DNA from 2 places in the Dorea hominis genome. Region 1 is predicted to be linked to the other one. Evidence: a T-box and tRNA genes for the amino acid it is inferred to sense, from the RefSeq annotation. Region 1 holds a T-box; the other holds one or more tRNA genes.
The links. The T-box of region 1 lies ahead of H8S07_RS10915 (valine--tRNA ligase). A T-box ahead of a tRNA ligase gene usually reads a tRNA of that ligase, here a tRNA-Val.
Positions count from the first base shown of each region.

Region 2: it encodes a tRNA-Val, which carries the amino acid that the T-box ahead of H8S07_RS10915 (valine--tRNA ligase) is inferred to sense. The anticodon was not compared.

Region 1 is NZ_JACOOY010000014.1:64,140-76,289, forward strand. It holds gene H8S07_RS10910 (LTA synthase family protein) at 1-274, opposite strand, end outside; gene H8S07_RS10915 (valine--tRNA ligase) at 300-2,963, opposite strand; T-box leader at 3,045-3,315, opposite strand; gene H8S07_RS10920 (Ig-like domain-containing protein) at 3,460-4,083, shown strand; gene H8S07_RS10925 (AEC family transporter) at 4,109-5,053, opposite strand; gene H8S07_RS10930 (L-serine ammonia-lyase, iron-sulfur-dependent, subunit alpha) at 5,240-6,778, opposite strand; gene H8S07_RS10935 (TRAP transporter large permease) at 6,797-8,107, opposite strand; gene H8S07_RS10940 (TRAP transporter small permease) at 8,104-8,628, opposite strand; gene dctP (TRAP transporter substrate-binding protein DctP) at 8,641-9,675, opposite strand; gene H8S07_RS10950 (FadR/GntR family transcriptional regulator) at 9,829-10,518, opposite strand; gene H8S07_RS10955 (pyridoxamine kinase) at 10,714-11,583, shown strand; gene H8S07_RS10960 (TIGR04002 family protein) at 11,586-12,113, shown strand.
Region 2 is NZ_JACOOY010000005.1:2,517-14,666, forward strand. It holds gene H8S07_RS04835 (hypothetical protein) at 1-213, shown strand, start outside; gene H8S07_RS04840 (ankyrin repeat domain-containing protein) at 348-599, shown strand; gene H8S07_RS04845 (hypothetical protein) at 633-1,964, shown strand; gene H8S07_RS04850 (hypothetical protein) at 2,071-2,478, shown strand; tRNA gene H8S07_RS04855 (tRNA-Met) at 2,803-2,876, opposite strand; tRNA gene H8S07_RS04860 (tRNA-Met) at 2,950-3,023, opposite strand; tRNA gene H8S07_RS04865 (tRNA-Val) at 3,047-3,119, opposite strand; gene H8S07_RS04870 (hypothetical protein) at 3,326-3,712, shown strand; gene ispF (2-C-methyl-D-erythritol 2,4-cyclodiphosphate synthase) at 3,743-4,291, shown strand; gene H8S07_RS04880 (GNAT family N-acetyltransferase) at 4,377-5,387, shown strand; gene H8S07_RS04885 (pyridoxal phosphate-dependent aminotransferase) at 5,417-6,505, opposite strand; gene H8S07_RS04890 (DUF5717 family protein) at 6,634-9,924, shown strand; gene H8S07_RS04895 (DUF5716 family protein) at 9,943-11,226, shown strand; gene H8S07_RS04900 (hypothetical protein) at 11,201-11,971, shown strand; gene H8S07_RS04905 (amino acid ABC transporter substrate-binding protein) at 12,085-12,150, shown strand, end outside.

The DNA of each region.
Region 1 (12,150 bases):
TCCACGCTTCTACGAGTGAATGACGGGAAATCGCCTCAATTGCGAAGTTGATGATACATGCAAGCAGCGCATGGAACACCAGCGAAAAACGATTCATAAATTTATAAACAGGCTGCATTTTCCTTGCAAATGCACTGTTGCGGCGCGCTTCAATAATTCTCGCACGCCGCTCCTTTCGTGCCTTAAAGTGGCGAATAACGTCTTCTTTTTTCAGATTCTTTAATTTGTCAATTGCACCTTTAATATCCGGTTTTTTAATATGAATTTTTTTCATAATATCCCCTTACATATCTTCTAGTTTATTTGGACTGTTTTGCTTTCAGTCCTTCCAATCTTTCAGATACCTGTGCTTTCATCTGTTTGTAAGTTTCCAGTTTCTCACGTTCTTCCTGAACTTTTGCTTCCGGTGCTTTGCTTACAAATTTTTCATTATTTAACATTCCCTGTGCACGGGCAATCTCTTTATTTAAACGAGTTTCTTCTTTGGTCAGACGTTCGATTTCCTGATCGAAGTCAATCAGTTCTTCTAACGGAACGTATACAGTTGCATCCGGAACAACTACGGATACTGCGTCATCTGCAATTCCTGCTTTATCTTTCTGAATAACAAGATCCAGCACAGAAGCCATCTGTTTTGCAGAATTTGTCATAAATGCAAGTCCATCGCATAATGTCTGATCTTCGCAAACTACATATGCAGTTGCTTTTCTTGAATTCGGAACGTTCATCTCTGCACGTACGTTACGGATACCACGTACAATCTCTTTGTAGTGATCTACAATGCGCTCAGCTTCCGGAAAGTTCAGAGCTTCGTCATATTCCGGCCATGCAGACATCATCAGTGACTCCTCTTCCGGAATCAGCTTGCCGTAAATCTCTTCTGTTACAAATGGCATATACGGATGCAGTAATTTCAGAGAGTCTTTCAGAACTTCTCTTAATGTCCAGAGTGCGTCATTTGCTCCCTTTGGATCTTCTTCTGCATGGTAAATACGATATTTTGCAAGCTCGATATACCAGTCACAGAACTCATCCCAGATGAAGTCATACAGCTTAGACAATGCAATTCCGAGTTCGAATTTATCCATGTTTTCTGTCACATCTTTAATCAATGTGTTGCATTTTGATAAGATCCACTGATCTGACGGATGCAAGCTGTCTTTTGCAGGTTCTTCTAATTTCTTCTCATCCAGGTTCATCATAATGAAACGTGACGCATTCCATACTTTATTTGCAAAGTTTCGGCTTGCCTCAACTCTTTCATTATAGAAACGCATATCGTTACCAGGTGCATTACCGGTAATCAGTGTCATACGCAGCGCATCTGCTCCGTACTGGTCGATGATTTCCAGTGGATCGATACCATTTCCAAGAGACTTACTCATCTTACGTCCCTGTGAATCTCTTACCAGTCCATGAATAAATACGGTATGGAACGGCGCTTTTCCAGTATGTGCATATCCTGAGAATACCATTCGGATTACCCAGAAGAAGATAATATCATATCCTGTTACAAGCACATCTGTCGGATAGAAGTAATCCAGATCTTCGCTCTGATCCGGCCATCCAAGTGTTGAGAACGGCCACAGCGCTGAACTGAACCATGTATCCAGTGTATCTTCGTCCTGTGTCAGATGTGTACATCCGCATTTCGGGCATTTTTCCGGCATACCGTGAGATACAACAACTTCTCCGCAATCATCACAGTAGTAAGCCGGGATTCTGTGTCCCCACCAGATCTGGCGAGAAATACACCAGTCACGGATATTTTCCAGCCAGTGCAGATAAATCTTGTTAAAACGCTCCGGAACGAATTTTAATTCGCCAGTCTTGATCGCATTGATCGCCGGTTTTGCGAGTTCGTCCATCTTCACAAACCACTGCTGCTTTACCATCGGTTCAACCGTTGTGTGGCAACGGTCATGTGTTCCAACATTATGAGAGTGCGGAACAACCTTTACAAGATATCCCTGCTCTTCCAGATCAGCAACCATTGCTTTTCTTGCTTCGTAACGATCCATACCTGCATATTTACCACCATACTGTTCGTTGATCGTCGCATCATCGTTCATGACATTGATCTCCGGCAGATTATGGCGTTTTCCGACTTCAAAGTCGTTCGGGTCGTGAGCCGGTGTAATCTTAACAGCACCTGTTCCGAATTCTTTGTCTACATAATAATCTGCAACGATCGGAATCTCTCTGTCTGTCAGCGGCAGAAGACATTTTTTTCCTACGATATCTTTGTATCTCTCATCATCCGGATGTACTGCGATTGCCGTATCTCCAAGCATTGTCTCCGGACGTGTTGTCGCAATCTCAAGGAAATCATCTGTTCCAACGATCGGATATTTGATATGCCAGAAGAATCCATCCTGCTCTTCATGCTCTACTTCCGCATCAGAAAGGGATGTCTTACATACCGGACACCAGTTAATGATACGGGATCCTTTATAAATAAATCCTTTCTCATGCAGGCTGATAAATACCTGCTCTACAGCCTTGGAGCAGCCTTCATCCATTGTAAATCGCTCTCTGTCCCAGTCACAGGAAACACCAAGTTTCTTTAACTGTCCTTCGATTGTTCCGGCATACTCTTCTTTCCACTGCCATGTTCTCTCTAAGAATTTCTCTCTTCCAAGTTCTTTTTTATCAATTCCTTCTTCTTTTAACTGATTGGTAACTTTTACTTCTGTAGAGATTGCTGCATGATCTGTTCCCGGAATCCACAGAGCATTATACCCCTGCATTCTCTTATAACGGATCAGAATGTCCTGCAGTGTATTGTCTAAAGCATGTCCCATATGCAGCTTACCGGTAATATTCGGTGGCGGCATTACTGTTGTAAATGGTTTCTTACTTCTGTCTACTTCTGCATGAAAATACTGGTTTTCACACCATTTTTCATATAATTTTGATTCAATCTCTTTTGGATTGTATGTGGTCTCTAAGTTCTGACTCATTGTTTCCTCCTCATAATTCCTCATAAGTTCTTATTTCACACTTTGGTCACATTTGGACAATTAAAAACGCCCTTTACACACGTAAAGGGCGACTGTAACCGCGGTACCACCTTTATAATATAGAAGAAACTCTTCCATATCTCTCATCTTATTCTTTAACGGGAATGACTCCGGGATATCCTACTTGTTCCTCTGATCTCTAACTCTACTGACCAGTTCGTAACCTGTCGTTTCAGATATCCGGCATCCAAAGCTACCTTCTGTATCTTCTGATTCTGAAACTGTCTTCCAGCCTGCGGACAGTTCTCTCTGGCAGGGAATGATACATACTCCTCTTCTTCAACGCCTTTACGTATAAACTCACTGAATATCATATCTATCGATTCTGTTTTTGTCAAGGATTTTACACAGATTTCAGAAATCCTTAAGGTTTGACTTTCACTTTTTTACTTCTTATAATAAAGTTATCATAATCGATAGAAAGAGGGAAGAAATCATGAAAAAGAAATTTACCACACTGTTAGTCGCTTTATTGCTGACAGTTCTGCTTCCTATGCCATTACCGGCACAGGCCGCTGATTCAGATGCTGATGTCTGCACACACGACTGGTCTGAATGGGAGGTAGTAAAAGAAGCAACTGTATTTAGAACCGGTACAAAAGAACGCTTTTGTTGGTATTGCGACAGCATTCAAACCAAAACAACTCCAAAAATAAAAGCATATGCTAAAATAGCACCAAAATCGCTAACGCTTTATAAGGGAAAATCAAAAAAGCTTAAAGTTTCCTATGGAAGAGGAGATTCTGTAAAAAAATGGAAATCTAGCAATAAAAAACTGGCATCTGTCACACAAACCGGGAAAATCAAAGCAAAGAAAAACGGAAAAGTTAAAATAACTGTCACCTTAAAATCCGGAAAAAAAGCTACGTGCAAAGTACGGATCATTACTAAAAAGAGAAAACCAAAACCGAAAAAGACTTCTGGAACCGTATATTGGACTCCTTCCGGACAAGTCTACCACAGCACCAGAAGCTGCCCTACGCTTAGCCGCTCTCGTGTTGTAAAATCAGGATCACTCGCCTCATGTCCAAAGAAAAGGCCTTGCAAAGTTTGTCATTAGTATCAAAAGTTTTGAAAAGCATGAACTATATAAAGTTCATGCTTTTTAATATGTACAGCCAGCCTGTCAGTGTGAATGCACTGAACAATGTAGTAAGCATTACAACACTGGAACTAAGGACTCCTTCATGTCCCATATTTTTGGCCATCACAAAACAGCTTACTGTTGTCGCTGATCCCAGCATTACCAGTATCGCCACCAGTTCTTCTCTCCGGAATCCAAGCATAATCGCAATCGGAAGAAAGATTGCCGCAAGACCAATTAATTTCATAAATGTTGCAACTGCTGCCGGTTTCACTTTTGCAAATGCCTTCTTTATATCGAAAGTAGCTCCCATTGCCATAAGCCCCATCGGCGTTGCAACACCGCCAATATTTGTTACCGTCTTCTGCATAATATGTGGCATCTTAAGTCCAAGTGCAGACCAAAGAAGTCCTGCTACAATTCCTAAAATAATCGGATTCGTCACAATACCTTTTGCTGTTCTTTTTAAAACAGCCTTATCAAGTCCACTCTGTCCCGGCTTAAAGAGGGATAACACCAATACTGCCATAATATTATAAAGCGGCACACTTCCAATGATCATAACCGGTGCCATTCCTGCATTTCCGTATATATTCTGTATAAATGCAATTCCCAGAAGAGCTGCACTGCTCCTGTAGGACGCCTGAATAAATTCTCCTCTCAAAGCTCTTTCTTTTAACCCCAGTGACATAAATGATACCAGTGTAATACTGAAAAATGTTGCCAGAAAACAAAACAATACAAATTTCATATTCCATACTTCGTGAAAATCGACTGTGGCCAGATCACTAAACACTAAAACCGGAAGCGGAACCACAAATACGAATTTGTTCATTTTCTGTGCAAATACATCATCAATCCATCCGATTTTGTGAAATAATAGTCCCAGAATCATAAGTAAAAAAATCGGGACGGTTGCATTTAAACTAAATATCAGATTTTCCATTTTCTCTTCTGTTCCTTCTTATACAATATTATCAGGTTAAAATTCTCACATATTTTATCATATTTTTTGTCTATAAACAATGAAAAAGAGACCGCACTCTGTTTGTACACTCCATAGAAGGGGAGCATCTCATTCATGCGTAAGTCTCTTTTTCATTTTCATATTATAGGGTTCTATGTTAAAAATCTACTGCGTTAATTTTTTTCGTGTACACACAGCTGTTTTGGTACATGCCAATCCACCTATTGTTGCACACTTTAATTCTGATGGCAGGCGCTTCTCTACATCAATCAGTGCATCGATCACCTCGTCCGGCGGAATAAAGCTTCTTACTCCTGCCAAAGCCATATCGGAAGAAATATAAGCATTTGCCACACCAACTGCATTTCGCTTTATACATGGAACTTCAATCGGTGCTGCTATCGGATCACACACAAGTCCCAGCAAATTCTTCATACAAATAGCCATTGCATGCATAATTGCTTCCTTATCTTCAGTGAAAATACTGGCCATACCTGCTGATGTAATTGCACTGGATACTCCTACTTCTCCCTGGCAGCCTCCGACAGATCCTGAAAAAGACACATCACAAGCAGCCATTATAACGCCAATCAATGCACTTACAAACAGCCCGTCTTCAATCTGTTTATCTGAAAGTTGATGTACCTGTTGCAATGCAGTCATGCATCCAGGTGCAATTCCTGAGGAACCTGCAGTTGGAGCTGCGACAATACATCCCATGGAGCCATTATATTCCATAACTCCAAGAGCCATTGCTGTCGCAAGTGGAATCGTACCTCCTGAAATCGTCTCTTCTTTCTCCACTGCCTGCATCAGCATTTTTCCATCTTTTCCACTGGTAAGTCCATAGAGCAGCTGATGCTCTTCCTGTCCTTTTTTCACAGATTCTTTCATCAAAAGCCACTGTTCATGCATTCGGTCACGAATTACTTTTTCCGAAAATCCGGATCGTAAGGATTCATATCTGACAGCAGTCTCTGCCAGTGTTAAATTCTCCTTTTCAGCATATTCACAAACGCTGTCACAAGAACTGATCCATTCTACATGTCTTTTAGAGGATCCATAGGCAAGAACCGGTGACGCAAGACTTATTTTTTTCACCATGTTCTGCCCGCGAAGCAGCTCAAGCATACTCTCATCCGGTTTTTCAAGAAACGTACCACACGTTACATATTCTTGTTTTTCTGAAATGCCCTGCTGTACTTCTTTTGCTCCTGCAAATGTCTCTTTTGCCAGCTCTGTTTCACTCCATACTATCACATGCCAGGTATCCGCTGTCAGACGCATAGGAACCCGGTCAATTTCACTGATAAGAATGCTTCCGCCACCTATTGAAGTTCCAAATACGGAATATTCTTCACCATCTTTTGTATATACTGTAACTCTGGCTGAATTTTCCGGATATTTTCCTTCTTCCAGAAAATCTACCTTTGTCTCCACTCCGTTCGCATGTGCGATTGCAATTGCATCACGAATCTCCGGATCATCTTCCGACATTCCAAGCGTTCCGCCAAAAAGTGCTGCATCAGAACGATGTCCATAATAAGTAGTTCTCATTTTCGGACTCAACGTCAATCTGACAGAAGCTGCTTCCACCTGTAAAATACGATTTGCCATCATTCCTATTCTGGCCATACCAGCTGTGTGAGAGCTGGACGGACCGATCATAACCGGTCCTATTATTTCAAAAATACTTGTTTCCATTTTCCTCTCCTCTTTCTTTTACACAAGGCCAAACAGTCTTGGTAATGCCATAGAAATTGGTTCAATATAAGTAGTAAGTAACACAATCGGCAGATATCCGATCAGTAAAAATACGGCTGTATTTTTCATCATTTCTCCAAATTCCGCATGGCCGATTTTCATTCCAAAATACAACACACTTGCATATGGAGGTGTCAGGCATCCTGCCGATAAATTTACAACCATAATTGCTGCAAAATGCACCGGTGAGATTCCATATGCATTAATTAATGGAAGTAACAGCGGAGCACAAAGCATAATTGCTGTTGTATCATTAACAATCATTCCTACAAAAAGGAGAAATACATTTACCATCAGCAGAACAACATATTTATTATCTGTGAACCCAAGGAATACATTTACGAGCATCTGTGGAATCTGAAGCTGTGTCATTGCCTGACTCAGTAACAGACAGAAAAAGATCATCATAAAAATAGATCCTATAGAAGATGCTGTAGATCGTAACATATTCAGCGTATTTTTTGCTTTCAATCTGCGATACACAAAGATTCCTAATAAAATTGCAAGCACCGCACATACAGACGCAGCTTCCGTTGCAGTAAAGATACCTCCGTAAATTCCTCCAAGAATAATTACAGGCATCATAAGTGCAGGAATGGATTCAATGATTACTTTTTTCTTTGATTTTGGCTTTTCTTCTGCTACTGTTTCTTCTACTACCGGAGCATTCGCATATTTTCTTGCATATACAATATTTAAAACAGAAAAGGTTATAATTGTTAAAATTCCAGGTACTACAGTTGAAAGAAAGCCTGCCAGAATACTGGTTCCTGTTGCCCAACCATAAATAATAAGAGGAACACTCGGTGGAATTAAGCTTCCCAAAATAGAGGAACAAGTCACCAAAGAAGTCGCAAATCCTCTGGAATATCCTTCTTTTCGAAGCTCTGGAATCATAATTCCTCCAAGAGCTGCTATTCCGGTGAATGCACTTCCTGAAATAGCTCCCATGATACCACAAATGACAACAACGATAACTCCGAGCGCGCCTTTAATTTTTCCTACAAATACTCTGGCAAGTCCTACCAGTTTCTCTGCCATGCCGCTTTCTGCGATTAAATTTCCTGCTATTACAAACATCGGTACTGCAAGAAGCGAGGTACTGATCATCTGTGAATATCCCCACACAAACAAAGATCTCACAGGCACATTACAAGTTGCTACCAGGAAAATCAAAGCTCCGGCAAAACAATACGGTAATGGAATACCTATCAATAACAGAATCAATAACAAGCACATACAAATTGCAAATGCAACCATTACATTCATGATCTATTTCCTCCTTCTTCCCATTTTTCTTTGAATTTAACGATATTTTTTACAGTTCCGACTAATGTATATACACACATCAGTGTCAATCCTGTAAGAATTGCCAGTTCTCCGATTGGCATAGGGATTCCAAGCACTGCACTTTTCTTTCCGATTTCCAGACTATGTATCGAATATTGTACCGCCCAGTCAAACACATATATTGCTAATGCACTGGCACCGATATTACAAATGATTTCTGTAATCTGAACTGCATGTTTATTTTTTGAAACCGCCTTCACAAGTCCGCATTCAATATGGGAATTCGTATATGCTGCACACGCTCCGCCAAGGAAATATACCCAAATAGTAGGAAATGTCAGTAATTCTTCAATTCCAAATAAAGGCATATTAAAAAATCGTAAAATAACCTGTAACGTCACGAGGAATACCATAAATAAAGCCAATATAGAACAAATGACTTCACAGACATTTCCAACTATGTCAAGAAAGCGTTCTATTTTTTCTCCAAGTACTTTCATCTCTTTTTCCTCCTATTGATTTTGAATCTTCTTACTCAACTTGCCCCATACGGAACCATATTCAGAACCAATTTTTGGCCATACTTTTTTCCGCACATAATCTCGATAATCATCGATTACTTTATTTCCCGGTTCGTATACTTCTACACCTTTTTCTTTGAATAACTTAATATACTTTTTCTCATTACTCTTAGCAAGTTTAAATGCTTCATCCTCAATTTCTTTTGCACTCTTCTGCACAATCTGCTTTTCCTCTGCCGACAATGTTTTCCAGGTATCCATACTCATATAGATCCAGTGACATTCCATATGCGTCTTTGTACAATACAAATATTTACACAATTCACCGTAATCGTTCCAGTACTGTTCTGCACCACCACCAGACACACCATCTACAACTCCTGTCTGTAACGCAGTAAATGTATCAGATGTCGGCAACGGTGTTGTGGAAAAGCCAATTGCAGTTCCGAACTCTTCAAATGCTTTTTGCTGAGGAACACGAATTTTCAGTCCTTTTTTTGCACCTGGGGTTTCAATATTTTTCGCTGGCTTTGTTGTCATAATTGCACCGAAATATTTAGGAATTACGGCTAAAAGTTTGATATTTTCTTTTTTCAACTGGCCGCTTACATACTGATATACCATTCCGTCATTCGAATTATACAATGCCATTGCTTCATCCCAGCTTGTTGCCAGATATGGAGCAATTTGTACAGATAACGTAGAGTTAACAGATGGCGACATCGATCCTAACATTAACTGGATTTCTCCCATACCTGCGCATTCTTGAACAACCGTATAATCCCCCAGTTGGTTGTTTGGATAAATATTAATCTGTAAATTATCCATCTGACTCGTCAATTTATCCGCAAATTCATTGGCAAGTTTATCGTTATCCGTGCCTTCCGCTCTTGTGTGTGCAAATTTCCAAATTCTTTTTCCACTTTTCGTCTCGCCGGATGCATTTTGACCACTATTCGCACATCCTGCAAGAAGTCCAACCGCAAAGACGCATGCAAAAATCGCACTCAAGACTCTTTTTCTCATTCCTTGTATCCTCCTTGTTATTTTGTATTGTCTGGTTGTCTGACAGCCTTACATTTAATATACATTAAATCCATCAAAAGTCAAGTAGTTATTTGAAATTGTTTCAAAAAAACATGAGTTGTCGCAACAATTTAGACAACTCATGTTTTTATTCTATTTATTTCTCATTTTTCTAGTTAAATGATATTCCACAATCTTTCGAGCTCGCTCGGCATCATGATCTTTTAATGCCTGAATCACCTCACCATGTTCACGATGGTATGATAACACCTCTTCAAGCTCCGAGTCCTTTTCAAACTCTTCTCTTTCCTCCAAAACCATCTGCACCAATGAATTATATAGCGCCATCAGCACATCATTATGAAGCATCTTCACAATGTAAGCATGAAATTCATGTCCTTTTTTTTCAGACTCTTCATCCCGGCCCTGTAACGTATCTTCTACCATCTCTTCATAATTTTTCTGTAAATATGCAATATCTTCTTCCGTACACTGCTTTGCTGCAAGGTAAGCCGCCTGAGATTCCAATATTAATCTGCACTGTAAGATCTCATCATAATAATGTTCATTGCTCATCATTTCCATCAGACGATTATCATTGATTCTCTGTAACGCATTCGGTGCAATATAAGTTCCCTGTCCGGTCCGCGCCTCCAGGATTCCTAACACCTGCAAAGATTTTATTGCCTCTCTTATGGAACTTCTGCCAACCTGGAATTCTTTTGCCAGTTCTATTTCCCCTTGAATACGTTCTCCCTCTTTCCAGGTCCCGTCTTCAATCTGTTTTTTTATCTGTGTTGATATATCTTCGTATACTTTATTCTTCTGAATTGGCGTAATCATAAATTCATTCCCCATCTTTCTCTAATATTAAGATATACTTTTTCAATTTGTATTTATCTTATCACATTTTATACTTGAAACCCACCTATTTTTATCTCCTTTAACTGGCTTGCTTAGTTTTGTTATATCTGGCTTTTTCAAACACACCACTTTAGTGCTAAGATAAGTGTAGTTTTGATGAAGGGAAGTTACACTATGACAAAAAAAATTGCCGTAATCAATGATTTATCCGGATTCGGCAGGTGTTCTCTTACTGCAGCAATCTCTGTCATTGCCGCTATGGGAGTGCAGCCCTGTCCGCTGCCGACAGCAGTGTTATCCGCTCAGACCGGATATCCGAGTTATTATTGTGATGATTATACAGAGAAGATGGAGTATTTTCGAAGCGAATGGAAAAAGATGGGGCAGACTTTTGACGGTATTTACACCGGATTCGTAGCAAGCGAGCAGCAAATTGACCAGATTTTTCATTTCGTAGAAACATTTGACACACCGGACACATTCTTATTAGTCGATCCGGTTATGGGGGACGATGGGCACACCTACGCAATGTTCACTCCCGAACTGTTGCGCAAAATGAAAAAACTTGCCATGACCGCTGACATTATCACACCAAATCTGACAGAGCTGACATTACTCACGGATGCTTCTTATCATGAACTGGTTGCCATTTCCGATGCAGAATCTATGATGAAAGAAATCGTGAAGCTGGCACAGAGTCTTTGTGAAGCCGGACCTTCTAAAGTTATTGTAACCGGAATCCGTTTTTCTGATAATGACGGAACTCGCAAAATGGGAAACCTCTATGTTACAAAAGAAGTGCAGACACTTGTCGCTTTTCCATATATCGGTGGCAGTTATTCCGGAACCGGAGATCTTTTTGCTTCCTGCTTAAGCGCAGGGATTGCAAGGGGATATGACGTACCAGCCACCATTAAACTCGCCGGTACATTTCTGGAAGCCGCACTTACTGACTCTGTCAGGGAACATATTCCGGCTAATGATGGTGTAAATTATGAGCAATATCTGGCAATGCTTACTGCCGGATTAAAAAAGGAGATTTAATAATGAATGAGAAACAGCAAAAACCAGTTACTTTATTGACTGTCACCGGATTATTCGCAGCAATCATCACCTTGATGACTGCATATATCTGTCATATACCTTACGGTGCAAACGGTGGATATATCCACTTCGGTGATGCCCTGATCTATGTCGCAGCTGTGATCCTGCCAAGACCATATGCGATGGCTGCCGCTGCGATCGGCGGAGGACTTGCAGACCTTCTGACTGCACCAATGTGGGCGCCGGCAACGATTATAATCAAGATGCTGATCACATTACCATTTACAAGCAAAAACGGTCGCATGCTGAACGGACGTAATATCATTGCACCTTTCCTCGCCGCTCTTATTTCCGCAACCGGTTATTATCTTGCCCAAGGAATCCTCTTTGGTTCCTGGATATCTGTCATCGTTTCTTTTGCAGGAAGCGCTGTACAGTCCGGTGGAAGTGCTGTGATTTTCCTTGTACTTGCATGTGCAATGGATAAAGCACATATCAAAAATAAAGCAGAATTGATTTTATATCAGTAAATCTAAAATATTATCTGCTTGAGCTGCCGCAGACAGC
Region 2 (12,150 bases), on a different contig from region 1:
GCAGAAAAAAATATATTAAAAGGGGAAAAAGTATATGATTTTATAGAAGCGGAAAGCGGTGCGGAAGAAAAAACGGAAATACCTATTATCATCAAATGGACCAATAAATCAAATCAGTTAATAGAATCAAAAGCTACTATCAAATATGATAAGTGGAATGCATATGGATGGTTTACAACACTTAAAGTGAAACTGGGCCTGGACGTGTTTTAGTGTATTAGTATAATGCAAATGAGACAGCAGGACTATTTCTGAATACGTGAAACAGAATTTTCCTGCTGTTTCTAAAACTTTGAAATTATATGTCACAAAAGAGAGCTATTGTTTGTTACTGCATATGTGGGATTATGATAAAAATCGGCGTAGATGTGAATCAGGAGATTTCGCTGGATGATGATGCCGAGTCTGCAGGTGATGAGGACGAATCAGCAGTAAAACATACCGTTCTGCATGCGGCGGCAGAGTGCACAAGCGAAGATATTGCAAAGTATCTGGTGAAGCACGGAGCGGATGTGAACAAGAAGGACGGTGATGGCAACACGGCATATGACATTGCGAAGGAAAATCAGTTTTTTTCGGATGTTGATTTTTTGAAGTAGGAGTGTTTTTTGTGAACACAAAGGAGAACGGTTATGAAAAAGAAGAGAAAGAGTTTATGGATCGTGTTGGTCTGTCTGTTGGTGATTATTTATCTGGCTGGTTATTACCTGTTCTGGATGCGGACAAATCCGATCAGTTATTATTTGGAGAAAGCAAAAGGAAATTATAATGTCAGCAGGGTTCTTCATAATGCGAGAACCGGTGATGCGAGAATGTTGGCAATGCTGGGTGATAAGACATATTATTATGATTATTCGGATAAGAAATTAAGAACTGTAGATCCGAAAAGTGGAAAACTTCAGTCGGCGCTGGAAGATGCAGGAACTTATACAAATGGCAAATATATTTATGTGAATTCTTGGGATGCGCTGCGCCAGTATGATGCGGATGGCAAGCTGGTTGCTGAGCGGAAAATGGATGCGGATGGAAGGATTGAAAAGGCATTTCTCGGTAAAAAATATATTTATATTATTTGCAGTACAGGGGAAGATGATTCATATCAGAAGATGTTATATGTAGTGGATGCAGAGAATGTCCGAAAAACGGTGGATTTAGGTGAACTAAAAATACAGACAGGCAAAGGCGCATTTATAGATTGGGATAAGCACTGGATAGAACATACAAAGATTACGACACCGGATATGGAGCTTTATCATGCAGGCAGCTGTAAGCGGGAAAAGACAAAAGACGGAGAAGTAGGTTATCGGTTACTGCTTAAGGATACGTCTGCGGGAGATTTTTTGGCTACGGTTATGGTAAATAAGAAAACAGGAGAACGAGTACATCAACTGGATACGGATTTACAAGATGGAAAATTACTGGCATCCTATAAAGATACCTTGTATGCATGGGATTTTCGTAATGAATCAAAGGATTTCCGTATTTATAAAACAAATGCCGACGGAAAAAATGAAGAGTTGTATCAGTCCGAAAAATACAAACCGGTAGATATGAAAGTATCCGGAAATATGCTTATGCTTCAACTGGAAGATTACCGTTTGGGTGGCATGGAACATTACACAGGAGCAGGTTATGAAGCGGCAAGATACAGTGGTGGTGAACTGATTTACTATGATATGGAGAAGCAGAAGATTACAGCGAAGTATGAGCTTGAAAAAGAGCAGGCTGTTTTCATGTCAGCAGATGCTTATGCAACATTCAAGGATGGAAAGGTGAGCTATTACAAAACCGGTCAGGATACGCCGCTCTGGACGAAGAAGATAAAGGGTTACAAGACCGGTAAAGGTGACGAGATTATCCGTTATGATTTCCAGACATATGGAGACAAGCTGTATGTTGTGTACGTGGATGATGAAAGCGGGGAGAATATGCGGATAATGGATATTATGGAACTGGAGAAATAAATTTACAAGGGGAGTGGATGATATGTGCAGAAGAAAAGTCTGGAGCGTTGTGGCAATCCTGCTGGTGTTTGGGAGTATGATTTTCTTCGCGGGAGCACCGGATTAGATGAACTGTCAGGTGACGATACGTGTAAACGGAAAAAAGATTTCATCGTATGATAATTTAAAAGTGAAAGTGTATAAAGAAGGAAAGCAGCAGAAAGTAACGGTGGTTTCAGATAAAAACCAAGTCAGGATAAAATGGGAACCGGATATTGATAAATATTTTTTGAAGTTGCAGATGTCGTTAAAAGATGAAGTGGGCAATGTTCCGGATATGAATGCAGTAATGGAATATTATCATTTTCCGGATGGAACATCTACAGTTGCGAAGTGGGATATTAATTATGTGCAGGAACACGGGAAATGGATTGTACAACACACCTGTAAGATGAAAATGGGAGATAAGAAAGAGATGACTGACAAGTATAAGTTCAAACCGGATGAAAAACAATTTTTATATTATGGTGTGTAAAAACGAGCTGTAAAGAAGGCAGTGAAGAGCTGTGAAAAAATGAGCTGAAAAGAAAGTTACAAAAAGCTGTAAAGAAAGGATTACTATACAGTCAAAAATGCCCGTGTTCGGGCGAGAAATTCATTTTTTGAGAAGAAGAGACAATTGAATACAGAAGTTCGGGGGCAGGGTAGAACTTAGAAGTTTGTTTTGCGTAGATATTTTGATATGTGTAGGTAATTTTGAAATATTTTAGTAAAATAAACTAGAATAAAAACACAAATAAATGGAATATATTCCGGATATGAATTGAAAAAAGACTTGCAATTGCAAGTCTTTTTAAAGTAGCGGGAACTGGATTTGAACCAGCGACACCACGGGTATGAACCGTGTGCTCTAGCCAACTGAGCTATCCCGCCATGAAAATATTGCCCGTAAGTACTGTTAATATTACGGATGTAAAAAGACTTGCAAGAACAAGTCTTTTTAAAGTAGCGGGAACTGGATTTGAACCAGCGACACCACGGGTATGAACCGTGTGCTCTAGCCAACTGAGCTATCCCGCCATAAAGAAATATTTTTATAAGTATGGGACCAATAGGGCTCGAACCTATGACCCTCTGCTTGTAAGGCAGATGCTCTCCCAGCTGAGCTATGATCCCATATTTACCCGGCTCTCTCAAACCGACTTCGTTATTATACAATCAAAAGTGAGGAAATGTCAACACTTTTTTTGCAAAAAATTGTAAGTATGTGATATAATATGCTCAGATGTGCGAAAAACAGCCGATTTGTGCGAATTATAAGAAGTTTTATAGAAGTTATAAAATCGGCAGACATTAATAAAACACAGGCAGGAGGACATGAAATGACAAAAGGTCGCGTATTTTTTCGAATTATTGTAGGGGGATATCTTGGATATCTGGGAATTGATCTGATAAAGAAGACGATGACAAACAGGCCGGAGAATGCAACGCTTTATCTGGTGCTGGGTGTGGCATTTGCTGTACTTGGAATCGTATGGTGTGCGAAGGCAGTCGTGATGGCAGTGAAGCATGAGTATGTGGAAAATGACGGAGAAGAGCTGGACTGCGAGGAATTATTAGAGAGCGATGTGGATGAAGACGGTAAACTGAACCGGGATAAGCTGTTAGGCAATACAGATACACAGAAGAGTGATGAACCGGTGGGAGCAGATCACAGTGAAGCCAAAAAACAGGAAGAGAATACAGATCACAATAATGTTACAGAATAAGAAATATATTCTGGGAAAGGAAATAACAGTATGAGAGTTGGAATGGGATATGATGTTCATAAACTGACAGAGAACCGCAAACTGATTCTTGGAGGAGTAGAGATCCCTTATGAGAAGGGGCTTCTGGGACATTCGGATGCGGATGTGCTGCTGCATGCGATTATGGATGCACTTCTGGGAGCGGCAGCTCTTGGTGATATCGGAAAACATTTCCCGGATACAGATCCGGCATATAAAGGAGCGTCCAGTATTGAACTTCTGAAACATGTTGGAAAGCTGATCGACGAGAAATTATATGTCATCGGTAACATTGATGCAACCATTATTGCGCAGAGACCGAAGATGGCATCTCATATTGAGCAGATGCGTAAAAATGTGGCAGAAGCACTTCACATTGATGTAGATCAGGTAAATATTAAAGCAACTACAGAAGAAGGGCTTGGATTTACCGGAACAGGTGAAGGAATCTCCTCACAGGCTATCGCATCACTGGATACGATTGCCAATTACAGTTACCAGGTCGGTCCGCAGACCGGCGGCTGCGCAGGATGTGGTGGCTGCCCGAATGTGGGAAAGTAAAGGCGGGCAGGACAAGATGCAGGTATTATAGTTGAGTTGGGAAATTACTATATCATTATATGAAATATAAAGGACTGGAAGAAGAATGGAGATTCGTAAGTTAAGTCAGGAAGAGCATAACAAAGTGCGTCCATTGTATGAGAAAGTATTTACGGAGGACAGCAAAGGATTTGTGGATTATTATTTTTCGGAAAAAACGAGAGATAATGATATATATGTAGTGGAAGAAGATGGTGAGATCTGCGCAATGCTGCACCTGAATCCATATACATTAATGGTAAATGGTGTGGAAAAACAGGCGCATTACATCGTTGCAGTAGCGACAAGAAAGGAGTATCGCGGACGTGGGTTTATGGCGGCGCTGTTAAGGCGGGCACTTCAGGATATGTATGTATCAGGAGAGAATTTTACATTCCTGATGCCGGCAGCAGAAGCAATCTATACACCACATGATTTCCGGACGGTTTATGAACAGGAACGCAGAGTATATAATTTAGCAGATGCGGCGAAGAAAGAAGCGGCAGGCATTTGTATTCGCCCGCTTAAGGAAGAAGATTGCGATACACTTGCCGAGTGGGCAAATGAAAAGCTTGCGGCAGATAAAGATGTATATGTGAAACGTGACGGCGCATACTACCTAAGGTTAATGCGGGAATGTGACAGTGACGGTGGAAAACTGATGCTGTTTCAGAATGAAACGGGGATTGAGGATTGCAGGATCTGGTTCCCGGATGAGGATGAAGATGAGACCCCGAAGATTATGACAAGGATTGTTGATGTACGCCGGATGTTGATGTCGCTCAGATTGCAGGAACTGTTATGCGTATGTTTTACAGTAACCGATTCTGCTATTGAAGAGAATAACCGCACACTGGTGCTCACCGGAACAGAGATTTCCGGGGCAATGCTGATGGATGGCAAACTGGAAAATTCCGAAGGGGAGATCCCGATTGCGGCACTTACAAGCTTTGTATTTGGTGCAAAGACAGTGGAAGAACTTTGTGAAGAGGACGGAGTCCATATGACCGAAAGAATGAAAGAGGAAATGAAAAAAATCATTCCTCTTTCTAAAATATACTTAAATGAAGTTGTATAATGCTTAACCGGAAAATGAAAGAAAAGTACTTAAATCTGATTTAATACATCAAGAAGACGTCGGTTATCGGCAGGATTCATGATACAGAAACGGAAAAATTCACCGGCTAATGATTCAAAAGAGGAGCAATCCCGGATCATGAGCCGGTTTTTGATTGCTTTTTCAAATACATCAAAGGAAGTAACTCCTTCTTTTAAAATCTCAACAAGAATAAAGTTCGCATAGGCTTTGTATGGTTTGAAGTTCAGATTATTCTTGAGTTCATCAAACATGTATGTGCGTTCGGAACAGATCAGTTCGCGGGTTTTCTTATAATAATCAGTATCGGAAAACATGCGCTCACCGGCATATGCGGCAATGCTGTTCAGACTCCATGGATTCTGGTAGAGAAGCAGATCTTTTAAGAAAGCCTCATTGCTTGTCATACCATATCCGAAACGAAGCCCCGGGGCGGCATAGAATTTGGAGACGCCGCGGATGATCATGAAATTATCGTATTTTGGAATAAGACTGACTGCGCTGACTGCTTCAATATCCGGTGCAAATTCTACATAAGTTTCATCGATCATAACAAAGATTCCGTATTCCCGGCAAGCTGCGAGGATACGTTCCATCTCACTTGTTGTGAGCGCAGAAGAAGTCGGGTTATTCGGATTGCAGATGATCGCAAGCTGATAGTCTGTTTTTAACGTCGTTATAAAGTCATCGATATCTAATTGGAAATCCTGTTCCTTTTTTAGATTATAAAAATCCATGGAACCACCATTTAAAGATAATTCTCTGGCATATTCAGAATAAGTAGGTCCAAGTACCAGTGCCCTTTTCGGGGTGCGTGTGGAAATAAGAAGCGAGATCAGCTCTGTCGATCCGTTTCCTATAACAATATGATCGGCAGATACACCGGTGTATTTGCTGATTGCTTTTTTCAGAGATCTATAATCACGGTCCGGGTAACGTGTGATCACATCCAGATGCGAAGCCAGATCTTTCTTTAACTGCTCGGACAATCCAAGCGGGTTTACATTTGCACCGAAAGAGACGATTTCTTCTTTCGGAATATGATAATAGGCTTCGATCTGCTCCAGATCGCTTCCGTGAAATTCAGGTTTTTTATCCATATCTATGTTCCTTTCCGGGGTTATCCTTAGATTTTATTCTTACAGCATTGCAATTACCAAACAAACAATGCTATAATTCATTATAGTATGTTTTTTACAAAAAGCAACGAAAGATGCAGGTGTAAGTCTTGAAAAATAAGATACAAAGATTTTCTAAAGGAGACTTCAGCGTAGAACAGCCGGAAGTTGTGTTCGAAGAGACGAATCTGGTCATGATTATCGGCGAGGGAGAAGTATATAGAGGGAGTTTCTTAATAAAAAGTAATAATGACAGAAAGATACGGGGAATATTATATCCGTCTTCTTTTCGTATCCATTTTAAAGATCAGGGATTTGACGGAGTCACATCCAGAATTGAATTTACTTATGATGGAAAGGGATTAAAACCGGGACATGTAGAACGCGGTAAGATCACGGTCGTATGTTCCGGAGGTGAATATGAGCTTGCTTTTACAGCGATCATCGAAAAGCCATATGTTATGACAACTTATGGTAAAGTACAGAGTACAGATGATTTCAGGAAGCTTGCGATCAAGGATTTCTCGGAAGCAGGAAGACTGTTCCGCTCCAGAGAATTTTACGAGATTGTCAAATATGAGAATGAGCGGACGTTTTATCTCTATGATAATATGCGAAAATGGTCGCTCGGCGAACAGGCAATGGAAGAGTTCCTTGTCGGTATTAAGCAGAAAGAATGTATTTTCCTGACGCTGCAGGGAGAAGGAATGCTCTTTGAAGATATCAAAGAACCGAATAAAGGAACGATTACGATCGTAAAGAACACATGGGGCTTCATGCCGATCCATATTGAGACAGAAGGAGCGTTTTTACGTGTTACCAAGCCGGATCTGACAACAGAAGATTTTGTCGGAAACAGTTATGAGATGGAATATCTGGTACGTCCGGAATATTTGCATGGCGGAAGAAACTATGGAACGATCCGGTTCATTACTCCGTATGAGGCATTGTCCTACGAGATTGAAGTATTACAGAATCAGGAATATGATGAGGAACATTATGTACCGGAACTGTTATATGCGCAGTCTTTAAAAGAATATATCGGTTATATGGCAGGACGTATCGAGCTGGATACATGGGTGGAGAATGCGATTGAAAATGTTGCCGCTATCCGCAGAATTAAGCCGATGAGTGAGATTTACCAGCTTCTGCAGGCACATGTTTATATTATTGGTAAGAAGTTTGAAGAAGCAAAATGGATTTTGGAGAATTATAACTATAACCGTTTCGCAATCGGAAAGGATCCGATCACAAACTGTTATTACCTGTTCCTGACGGCGCTGATTCGTGAGAATGACAGCCATATGGAGCGTGTACTGGATGAGATTGGCAAGACCTATATGCGCCATCAGGATTCCTGGCTGCTTCTCTATATGATTTTACAGATAGACGGAAGATACAAGAATCCATACAAGAGATTGGAAGTGCTGGAACAGCAGTTTGAGTTTGAAACACATGGTGTTATGTTCTATCTGGAAGCTTATTTGTGCTATCAGGCGAAGCCGACACTTCTGAAAAAGCTTGGCAAATTTGAATTACAGGTGTTGAATTTTGCAACCAAATATCGGCTGATGACGAAGGAACTGGCATTATATGTGGCGAATTTTGCAAGTCAGCATAAGTCCTACAGTGATTTGTTATTCCGCATTTTAGAGCGGATTTATAAGGTTTATAAAGATCCGATGATACTCAATACGATCTGTATTCTTCTGATCAAGGGAAATAAGAATCAGAAAAAATATTTTCACTGGTATCAGGAAGCAGTAGATTCCGAGCTTAAGATTGCCCAGTTATATGAGTATTATATGAATACTTTGGATCCATCCAGTGTAAACGGACCGCTTCCGAAGTCTGTTTTCCTGTATTTTATGCATGGAAATACACTCGGATACGAGAAGGCTGCATTTCTTTACGCTAATCTTCTGACTTATGAAGCAGACAGTGAAGAACTGTATGAAGGATACAAAGAGCAGATGAAGACATTTGCGATGGATCAGCTCAGAAAGCGACATATCACAGAATATCTTCGTATTTTATATAAGCATTTCTGTACTGAAGATATGGATTCCGAGCATATGGAAGCAATGCGCGATGTCTGCTACGCATATTCGATCTCAACGAAAGTGCCACATATGAACTGTGTGCTTGTCATTGAGAAGAATGGAGAAATCAGACAGCGTGTCCCATATACCGAAGATGAGCCGGTGATTGTCTATCTGTATGACAAAGAAGCAAGGATCATCTGGGAGTCGATAGAGGGACGTTATTATACGGATTCTATTCCATATGAGACAAAGCGTCTGTTCTATGAACCGAGATTTCTGGAAATCTGCAAGAAATATGGTGCATCTGTCGGCAAATGGAAAGACAGCGAGGAGAAAGAGACTCCGACTTTTGAAAATATTTATGTTAAAGGCTTAAGCTATTTTGAAGATAAAGATGTGTTCTGCATTTGCAGCAGAAGAATCCGGGAAGAGAATTACGAAGAAGATGATTTCCTGACGTATCTGTGTTTTGAGATGTTCCGCAGACATCAGTATGACAAAGCAACGCTGACTTATCTGGCAAATTATTACTGTGGTGCAACTGCAGATATGAAGCGGCTCTGGAAAGTGCTGCGGGAATATCAGGTTGCATCCGGCAAGATCAGTGAACGGATCATTACGCAGATGTTATTTTCAGAAGATATGTTTGATGAGGAAGCTATTTTTGAAGATTATTATCTGTCTGATAATGTATATTTTCGGCTGAAACAGGCATACCTGACGTATGCGTCAAGAGAGTATGTAATAAATGGCAGAGATACGAAATCCAGTGTTTTTGAGATCATTGCTAACGAGTGTGAGAAGAAGGAAACGCTGCCGGATATCTGCAAGATTGCGCTACTTAAGTACTATGCCGGCAGAAAATATCCGGATGAACTGGAAGAAGTTCTGCACAGAGAACTTCGGAGACTGACGGAAAAGCAGCTGATCTTTCCGTTCTATATGAAGTACCGGGCGCAGTGGCTGACAGAGCTTCAGTTGTATGATCGTACTATGCTGGCATACCGTGCGGAGCCGGGACATAAGGTGAAGCTGTTTTACAAGATCCGCAAAGGTGGGAAAGAGACACTTGGATATAAGACAGAGAATCTGCTCCCGGCATATGAGAATATTTATGTAAAACAGTTCGTGTTGTATGAAGATGAAGAACTGCATTATTATTTCCAGGATACGATTGGAAATGAAATCACAACAACGGAGAAGAAAGTGCTGACGAATGCGCATACAGTGAAGACCGGCAAATACGGAAAACTGAATGCAATGCTTTCTATGTCCCCTGCGAACCAGAGAAAAGCGATCATGGATTTTGAAGAGGAAGAGAAGATGGCAGACAGTCTTTTTAGGATGTATGAATAACAGAGAGGAAGAAATAACGTGAGAAGAGGCAGTATTATTGGCTATGATCTGAATGAAAATACCTGTCAGATCAGTTATTACGATGAGAAAAGCGATGAACCGCAGACGTTTGAGTGTGCACAGGGACAGTCGCTGATCCCTCTGAAATTAGGTTATATAAAAGAACAATGGGTATATGGAAAGGAAGCAGAACTGCTGGAACAGAAGAATCCGTCCTGCGTGGTGTCAGATCTGTTCGGCAAGGCAGTGCAGCGTAAGAAAGTGCGGATTGGAAGTAAAGTCCACGATGCAGTCTGGCTTCTGGCAAAATTCGTAGGACTTACACTGGAGGATTTTGAAGATATCCGGTTTATTACATTTTCTACGCCATATACGAATATTGATATGTCTAAGATGCTCAAAGGAATCGGCAGGCATCTTGGCGTAGACAAGGAGAATATTTACGTGCAGGATTACAAAGAAGGATTCTGCCACTATATGTTTTATCAGCCAAAAGAGCTGTGGCAGTATGAATCAGCGATGTTTTTCTGCGATGGACAGACGATCAGAGCGTATATGCTCCGGAGGATGAATGTGGCAAATGGTCAGAACCGTGATATGTTTGTGACGGTAGATGAAGTCGCAAGTGCGCAGATCCAGGAGATGGAAGCGATTTACCCTGTGCTGAATAGGGAAAAAGCGAAGAGCGCGGATGAAAGTTTTCGTCTGTTTATCCAGAATGTGTTTGAGAAAAAGGTCGTATCGTCTGTGTACCTGACTGGGGCGGCATTTGAAAATAAATGGTATCCGAATTCATTGAAAGTGCTCTGCAATGGAAGACGTGCATTCGTGGGTGATAATCTGTACAGTAAAGGTGCCTGCTACACTTCCATGCGAAAATATCGCAATTATAATGAAGGACCGGTATATCTGGATGACACACGCATGACAGAACAGATCAGTCTGCGTATGCGCATTGGTGGCAAAGAAGGATGGTATCCGGTCGTTGCTTGGGGAACACACTGGTATGAAGCAGATGGACAATGGGAGGTAATCCTGGAAGATACATCTGATATTGAGATTCATGTGGAGACTCTTGCCGGAGATGAACTCCAGGTAGAAAAAGTATCTCTGGATGGTCTGAAAGAGCGGAGAGATTATTCGCTCCGCCTGCGGATCGAAGTGATGTTTCTGGATGAAAGAACCTGTAAGATGACATTCAAGGATGTCGGCTTTGGAGAATTTTTTGAAGCTTCGGATTTTCAGGTGGAAAAGGTTATACATTTAGGAGGAATCAATGGGCAGTTTAATTCTATGTCATAAAAAACATGCCAGACAACCATATGTGATTGCCAGAGGCCATATCAGGATCTATACATTAGAGGAGCTGTGTTATTTCATCTGTAATAATCTCTATCTGATCGACTATACACTGATCAACAGACAGCTGTGTGAGTGGATCAGGACGGAGCTGCAGATGTATGAACTTGCAGATGCGCTGCAGGAAGAGCTGGATAACCATTGCACGGAAGAAGATTTTATTCTTAAGATATTGCAGCAGTCAACAATGTATGCATCTTCGGAGATTATAAAGATACAGAGTATTCTGGAAAAGCTGCAGGACCAGAGAGAAGTGGAGAGATTCAAGCTGAAAGCGGACAGCCTGATGAAAAACGGAGAATATGCAGATGCGATTCTTGTTTACCGGACGATCATTGATGGTAAGCGGGATGATTCGGTAGGAAAGCCGTTTTATGCAAAAGTGTATGGTTGTCTGGGAAGTGCATACGGCAGACTTTTTTTGTATGAGGAAGCGGCACAGGCGTATGAAGAATCTTACAAACTGCAGGAGAACGAAGATGTGTTAAAAGCGTATCTTTACTGCAACTATCATGCGCTTCCGGAGGAAGAGTATACAAAGATGTTGTCAGGCAATTCCAGATATCTTGGTATTGATGCGGAATTAAAAGAAAAAAGAGCGGATATCCGTGCCGATATTGAGATTGGAGAAGAAGGAAAAGAAATTGAATACCGAAAACGCCGATATCGTGGGATTGACAAGAAATAAAGAATATGATACTATAACAGAGCAATTTAGCGTGGTAAAGCAATCAATTGATGAATTGATAAAACAACGCAGTGTGCAAAGCAGACATACCATGAATACAGGAGGATGAAGTTATGAAAAAAAGACTGGCAATGGTGCTTGCAGTGACGTTACTTGCAATGACAGTGTTCGTAGGCTGT